Regions from separate parts of the Nocardiopsis tropica genome, predicted to be linked through region 1. Evidence: predicted binding sites of a transcription regulator. Region 1 holds the regulator's gene; the other holds the start of a gene.
What was found. Region 1 encodes LexA, which represses DNA repair genes until DNA is damaged. Its sites were predicted from a motif close to TCGAACANNTGTTCGA; they were not measured.
Positions count from the first base shown of each region.

Region 1 (3,405 bases):
CTACAGCGTGGCGTCCCGCTACGACGCGACCGAGCCGGCCGACGAGGAGCGTATCGTCGCCGACGCGGAGGAGCTCGCCCTGGCGGTGGTCGGGGCCCTCCCGGAGTCGATCCCCGAGTGACGGGCCGGCGCCCCCCGGGCGCCCCCGACGGCCGGGAGCCCTACCAGGCGGTGTCGAGGAACTCCTCCAGCGCCGGGGCGACCCCCTCGGCGAAGGGTCTGTCCGAGTCCAGGACCGCCGCTCCGGGCTCGTCCTCGAAGGCTCGGAGGATGTGGTCGGTACCGGGCAGGTCCACGCGTTCGGCGCCGTCCAGACCCGTCATGAGCCGGTCCACGTCCTCCCGAGAGACCTGGGCGTCGTCCTCCCCCCACAGGACCAGGACCGGTGTGCCCTCGGGCAGGTCGCGACCGAGTTCGACGGGGTCGAGGCCGTCCATGAACGCGAGGAAGTCGGCGTTCCACGGTGTGTAGACGCCGAACCGGTCGCTCTCCTGCGACGTGAGGTCGCGTCCTCCCCTGACCGCGGCCCGCCCGGCGCGCATGTCCGAGAGGAGCTGCACCGCCTCCGCCTCCTCGATCTGGCCCGCCCCCTCCGCCATGCGGACCTGCTCGGTGACCTGGCGGTCGAGGAGGTCCAGGTAGCGCGTGCCCGGAGGGGCGGTCAGCACCAGCGCGGGCGAGGGGTGCCCGGAGCCGATGAGCTCGTGGGCGCGCAGGGCGTAGAGGGCGCCCTCGCTGTGGCCGACGACGACCACGCGCCCCGGGTCCACCTCGGGCTGCGCGACGAGCTCCTCGTACGCCGCCACGACCTGCCGGTCGAAGACCCCGGGGTCCACAGGGGCGATCGTCCGGACGCCCCCGGGGCCGGTCTCCTCCCCGGTCTGCGGGTCCGGGCCGCTGCCGAACTTGTCGTAGCGCAGCGAGGCCACGCCGGCTTCGGCGAGTACGCGGGAGAGGTTGCGGTTGGTGTCGGCGTCGGGCCGCGCGGGCGCGTTGCCGTCGCGGTCGGTGGGACCGCTGCCGGAGATGATGAGTGCGCCGGGGACCCTCCCGGACGCGTCGTGCGGTGTGCGGAAGCTCGCGGAGACCTCGTGCCCGCCGCCCTCGAAGGCGAGTTCGCGCTCGACCCCGCCGGCACCGGGGGGCTCGGCGCCGCCTGTGTCGGCCGGGGCGCAGGCGGCGGAGAGCAGGACCGCGAGGGCACCGCCGACCAGTGCGGCGCGCGGTCGGGCGGAGGGGGAGGAGAGTGGTGTGGACACGGTTCCAGCCTAGCGGCCCCGCCCGGCGGGCCCCCGTCGTCCACAGGCCCTCCCGCGACCGTGAGCCTGCCGGGCGGCCCATGCCCGGGAGGCCGGGGATGCGCCGAGGTTCCCGCGACCGCGCGCGTGCCGAGCGGCCCCGGCCGCCGGGCGCCCGCGCGCACGGCACGGCGCCCCCGGGCCGTCGCAGGACGGCGCCGGGGGCGCGGGGCAGTGGGGCCGGACCGGGGTCAGACGCGTCGCATGACCGCGACGACCTTGCCCAGGACGGTGGCGGCGTCACCGTTGATCGGCTCGTAGGCCTCGTTGCGCGGCATCAGCCAGACGTGGCCGTCCTCCTCGCGGCGCAGGACCTTGACGGTCGCCTCGTCGTCCAGCAGGGCCGCCACGATGTCACCGTTGTTGGCGTCCTGCTGCTGGCGGACCACGACCAGGTCGCCGTCGGTGATGGCGGCGTCGATCATCGAGTCGCCGACCACGGTGAGCATGAACAGGCGGCCCTCCCCGACCAGCTGGCGGGGCAGCGCGAGCACGTCCTCCACCGACTCCTCGGCCAGGATGGGCCCGCCGGCGGCGATGCGGCCGACCAGGGGCACGGCCGCGGCGCGCGAGGGGTCGATGTCCTCGGGGGTCACGGTCCGGCCGGCGGAGCGGCCGGGCGAGCGCAGCTCCACCGCCCGGGGCCTGTTCTGGTCCCGGTGCAGGTAGCCCTTGCGCTGGAGGACCTTGAGCTGGTGCGCCACGCTGGAAGGGCTGGAGAGGCCGACCGCTTCCCCGATTTCCCTTATCGACGGGGGGAAGCCCCGCTCGCGCACATACCGCTGGATGCAGTTCAGGACGCTCTGCTGTCGGGCGGTGAGTTTGGGGGCTTCGGGCGTGGATCCCCCCGTGTTCCCCACTGCGGTGAGAACGGCGGTGGAATCTGCGGTTCCGGGATTCTCCTCCGGCACGGCCGGGCCTCCTCGGCATTCGGTTCGGTCAGGGCCTGATTGCGTGACTGGCCACCACCGGTCCGCAACCGCGCCGACCTGGGGTCCGCGTGATGGCGAAACCAGCGTGAAATCACAGTCAACATTAGACGTTGCGCACGGTGATATCAAACAAGCGTTCGATGGCTCGGTCCATTGTCCCGCGTGTTTTCGCGGTCAATTTCCGGCCTCTACCGACGTGTGTACACGTGTTCACGTGGTGTTGTCCCCGGAATGCGCGAACACGTCTCCCCGAGGGCGGTTCCGGGGGATGTGGGACTGGTCTCCCGGATCCCGGGGGCGATGCCGGAACCCCCTCGTGGGACGTGCTTCCGGGCGCGGCGGGCCGCCGGTCGCAGCGGGCGCCGGGGGCCTCCGCCGCTATTCTTGTCGACGGAGCCGGACGCCCCCGGGGCGGCCCGGCGCCCCCGCGCCCCCCTGTCCGCCCCCCTGCCTCCGCCGCGGGTCCCGTCGCGTGTCCGCGTGCGGGACACGCGGGCCGCGGAGTTGCGGGCCACCCCTTGGTGCGCCTAAGTTCGACCACAACATCTGGTGCTCTCGCGGGATGGATTGCCCAGGAGTTGTGGTTTAGTAGAGATACAGGGTGTCGATTCGGTGAGGGAAGCAGGTGAACCAGGATGCACTGTCCGTTCTGCCGCCATCCGGACACCAGGGTGATCGACAGCAGGTCCACCGACGACGGCGCGGCCATCAGGCGCCGCCGGTCCTGCCCGGTGTGCGAGCGCAGGTTCACCACGCAGGAGACCGTCCTGCTGATGGTCGCCAAGCGCTCCGGGGTCACCGAGCCCTTCAGCCGTACCAAGATCATCGCCGGGGTGCGCCGGGCCTGCCAGGGCCGCCCCGTCTCCGAGGACGCGCTCGCCAAGCTCGGCCAGCAGGTCGAGGAGGAGATCCGCGGACGCGGCGTCGCCGAGGTGCCGGCCCACGAGATCGGCCTGGCCATCCTCGGCCCGATGCGTGACCTGGACGAGGTGGCCTACCTGCACTTCGCCAGCGTCTACCGCGGATTCGAGAGCCTCGCCGACTTCGAGGCCGAGATCGCCAGCCTGCGGCAGGACCGGGAGGACGGCGACGGCGGCGCGGCCGGCCCCCTCCCCGAGAGCAGCACCACCACCGGGTAGCGCCCCCGCGGCCGGGAGAGGGCCGCGGGCGGGGCA
Region 1 covers NZ_JBHSUF010000006.1:272,977-276,381, reverse strand. The annotation lists gene ACFQBR_RS12160 (hypothetical protein) at 1-121, shown strand, start outside; gene ACFQBR_RS12155 (alpha/beta hydrolase family protein) at 162-1,259, opposite strand; gene lexA (transcriptional repressor LexA) at 1,490-2,209, opposite strand; gene nrdR (transcriptional regulator NrdR) at 2,866-3,369, shown strand.

Region 2 (3,405 bases), on a different contig from region 1:
TCGTAGACCGAGCCCCAGTCCGGGTCGGTGGTGAAGTCGATCTCGTAGAGGGAGACGGTGGGCGGCACCTCCTCGGAGCCGTTCAGCAGGACGGCCCCGCCGACGGCGGCGACGAGGACGACCGCGGCCGCAGCGGCGCCGATCGCGACCGTCCTGCGGCGCCTGCCCGGGTTCGGGCGTGCGCCGGCCGCCACCGGGCCCACGGGGCCTCCCGGGCCGCCGGGGCCGCTGAAGTTCGCCTGCTGCGTGCCGGGGCGCCGGTCGTGCGGAGGGAGGGAAGGGCCTCCCGGGCCCGGCGGCGGGTAGTGGCCGGGGAGGTTCTGCCCCCGGCCCGGGGGCTGGTTCGGGTACACGGCCCGGTGCCCCTGGGCCGGCTGGGGGCCGGACGGCGGGTGCCCGCGCCCGTCGGGCATCTGCCGGGTCGGCGGGGTCCGGTCCGGGGGGACCTGCTGGGTGGGTGGCACCGGTCGAACCGGCGGCTGCTGCGCGTGGGGGTCCTGGAAGGGGTGGGCGCCGGCGGTCCCCGGCCGCAGGGGATCCCCGGCCTCGGAGGGCTGTCCGCCGGGGGGTGTGGCGGGGCCCCGGGGGACGGCCCCGCCTCCGGCCGGTCCGTTGTGCGCGAGCCCGGCGCCGGTCTCCTGCGGCGGCGCTCCGACCACGGGTACACCGCTGGGCGGGGCCCAGGAGTCCGTGATGGTGCGGCGGACCTCCGCCTCCTCCGGTTCCGCCTGACCGGTCAGGCGCGCCAGGATCTGCTGGGAGGACGGCCGGTTGGCGGGGTTCTTGTCCAGGGTCGCCCGGACCAGGTCCAGCAGGGCCGGGTCGAGGCCGTCGAGGCGGGGCGGCGCGGAGGAGATGTTGTGGAGGACGGCGGGCACGGTGGCCGCGTCGAAGGGGGCCCTGCCCGTGCCGGAGAAGGCGACGAGGCAGCCCCAGGCGAAGATGTCGGCGGCCGCGGTGGCCTGCTCCCCCAGGAGGAGTTCGGGGGCCATGTAGGACGGGGTGCCCATGAGCTGGCTGGAGCGGGTGACCCCGCCGCCCGCCTCGTCCAGGGCGCGGGCGATGCCGAAGTCGATGACCTTGGGGCCCACGGGGGAGAGCAGGACGTTGGCGGGTTTGAGGTCGCGGTGGACCACCCCCGACCCGTGGATGGCGGTGAGGGCGGCGGCCACGCCCAGGGCGAGCCCCTCGAGGGTGCCGCCGCCCATGGGCCCGCCCGAGCGGATCGCCTCGTCCAGGTTCGGCCCCGGCACGTACTCGGTGACGATGTAGAGGGGTTCGCCCTCCAGCCGGGCGCCGAGGACCCCGGCGGTGGAGAAGCGGGCGACGCGGCGGGCGGACTCGACCTCGCGTGCGAAGCGGAGGCGGAAGGACTCGTCGTCGGCCAGGTCGGGATGGATGAGCTTGACGGCCACGGACCGGCCGGAGGGGTCCTCGGCGAGGTACACGGTGCCCATGCCGCCGCGCCCCAGGCGGCTCACGATGCGGTGGCCGTCCAGTTCGCGCGGGTCCCCCGCACGCAGGGGTTTGCCGCTCTCGTGTCCGTTCGACGTCACAGTAGGGGGTCCCTCGTAGTGGCTCGTGTGTTGCGCGCCTGACAGCGTACCGATGCCGACACGCCGACGCGTTCTGAACTGGTTCGGCGCTCGGCCGATCCGGGGCGGGGCCGGACGCCGAACGCGGTGGTGGGGAGGGCCGGAGGTCGACCGGGGTGTGTCCCGTGCGGGTGGCGGCCCTCGAACAGTGCGCCGACGGCCCGGTGCTCGCGCCGGGGTTCCGCCCGGGGCCGGACCGGTCGTCACATGGGGGGATGCGGAACTTCCCGAAACAGTTCCACGGGGCCGCTGATTTCGCTAGGATTAGAACACATGTTCGACACTCGTCCGCGACTTCCCCACGGGTGGGTGTCCCGGCGACATGCGTTGGGGCTCAGGAGGCGGATGATGCTGAGGGGAAGTGTCGTGGGACGCTACTACGGGGCGGAGGTCACCGTCGTCGAGGATGACGGGCGCCCGGCCCGGTTCACGTGGAACGGCAGGGTGTACGGCGTGCGCAGGATCCTCGACCACTGGGTCACGCTGCGTATGGACTGGACACCGGTGAGCGGGTCCCAGGTGCCCGAGCGCAGGCACTGGAGGGTGGAGGCGGGAACGTCCCGGTCCCAGGGCGTGTACGAACTGCGCCACGACACGGCCAGCGGGACCTGGCTGCTCTCCCGCGTGTGGGGCTAGGGCCTCTCGCGCGGACGCTCCCGGCCGGCCCGGCGCCCGCGCAGAACCGGACGGGCGGCCCCGCGGCCGTCCGCCCGGGGGCGGCCGGTGCAGGCAGGCCCGTGGGCGTTCGCCCGGGCGCGGTCCGCGCGGCGGGAGGCGGCCCGACGCCCGCGTGCCCGGGGCTACAGGCCGTCGGCGCGGACCAGGTCGGAGGGCAGGAGGCTGTACACGGCCAGGTCCGTCCGGCCCTCGTGCAGCGGCATCGCGCTCCGCTCGACGCCCTCGAAGGTGAATCCGGCCTGCTCCGCGACCCGGCGGGAGCCGGTGTTCCCGGTGCCCGCCTTGATCTCCACGCGGAGGAAGCCCTGGTCGACCGCCCAGCGGGAGACGGCCACGGCCGCCTCGGTCGCGTACCCCCGGCCGCGGCCCCAGGGGGACACCCAGTATCCGACCTCGGTGTTCATGGCGGGCCACAGGGTGCGGACCAGGCCGATGGCGCCCACCAGGCGGCCCGACCCCTTCTCCACGACGGCCCACTGCTGGCCCTCGCCGCCGGTGCGCATCCCCGGGGCGACCTCGCGGCACCACTGCTCGGCGTCCTCGCGGGTGTAGGGCCGCCCGGGGCCGGGGATCGGGATCCACCGCTGGAGCTCGGGGTCGGTGCAGCTCGTGTGCACGTCGTCGATGTCGGCCTCGACGAACGCGCGCAGGCGCAGGCGTTCGGTCTCCAGGATCACGGACGGCAGGATCGGGTGCTGCTGGACGGTGGACATGCCGCTGTTCCCCCTCGACATCGGTGCGGAGTGCGCTCACGATACGCGCCCGCGAGGAGCACCCGGGACCGGTCCGTGCCGGTCACGCCCGCGCGCCGGATGCGGGCTCCCCCGCGCGGGCCGGTGGTGCGCAGAACAGTCCTCGGCCCCGCCCGACCGGGCGGGGCGCCCCTCATGAAAGGCGTTGCCGAATGACCGCGACAGACCCCCGCCCCGAGCTCCTGCGCTACCTCCGGGGAGCCAGGGAAGCCGTCCTGTGGAAGCTGGACGGGCTCTCGGAGTACGACGTCCGCCGACCGGTGACACCGACCGGGACCAACCTGTTGGGCCTGGTCAAGCACCTGGTCGCCGTCGAGTCGGACTACCTGGGGACGGTGTTCGGCCGCCCCTTCGGGGAGCCGGTGCCCTGGGCCGACCCC
Region 2 covers NZ_JBHSUF010000023.1:49,101-52,505, reverse strand. The annotation lists gene ACFQBR_RS28475 (serine/threonine-protein kinase) at 1-1,556, opposite strand, end outside; gene ACFQBR_RS28470 (DUF6504 family protein) at 1,941-2,231, shown strand; gene ACFQBR_RS28465 (GNAT family N-acetyltransferase) at 2,396-2,986, opposite strand; gene ACFQBR_RS28460 (DinB family protein) at 3,178-3,405, shown strand, end outside.
Region 2: the regulator LexA is predicted to act here: its motif matches at 1,861-1,876, upstream of ACFQBR_RS28470 (DUF6504 family protein).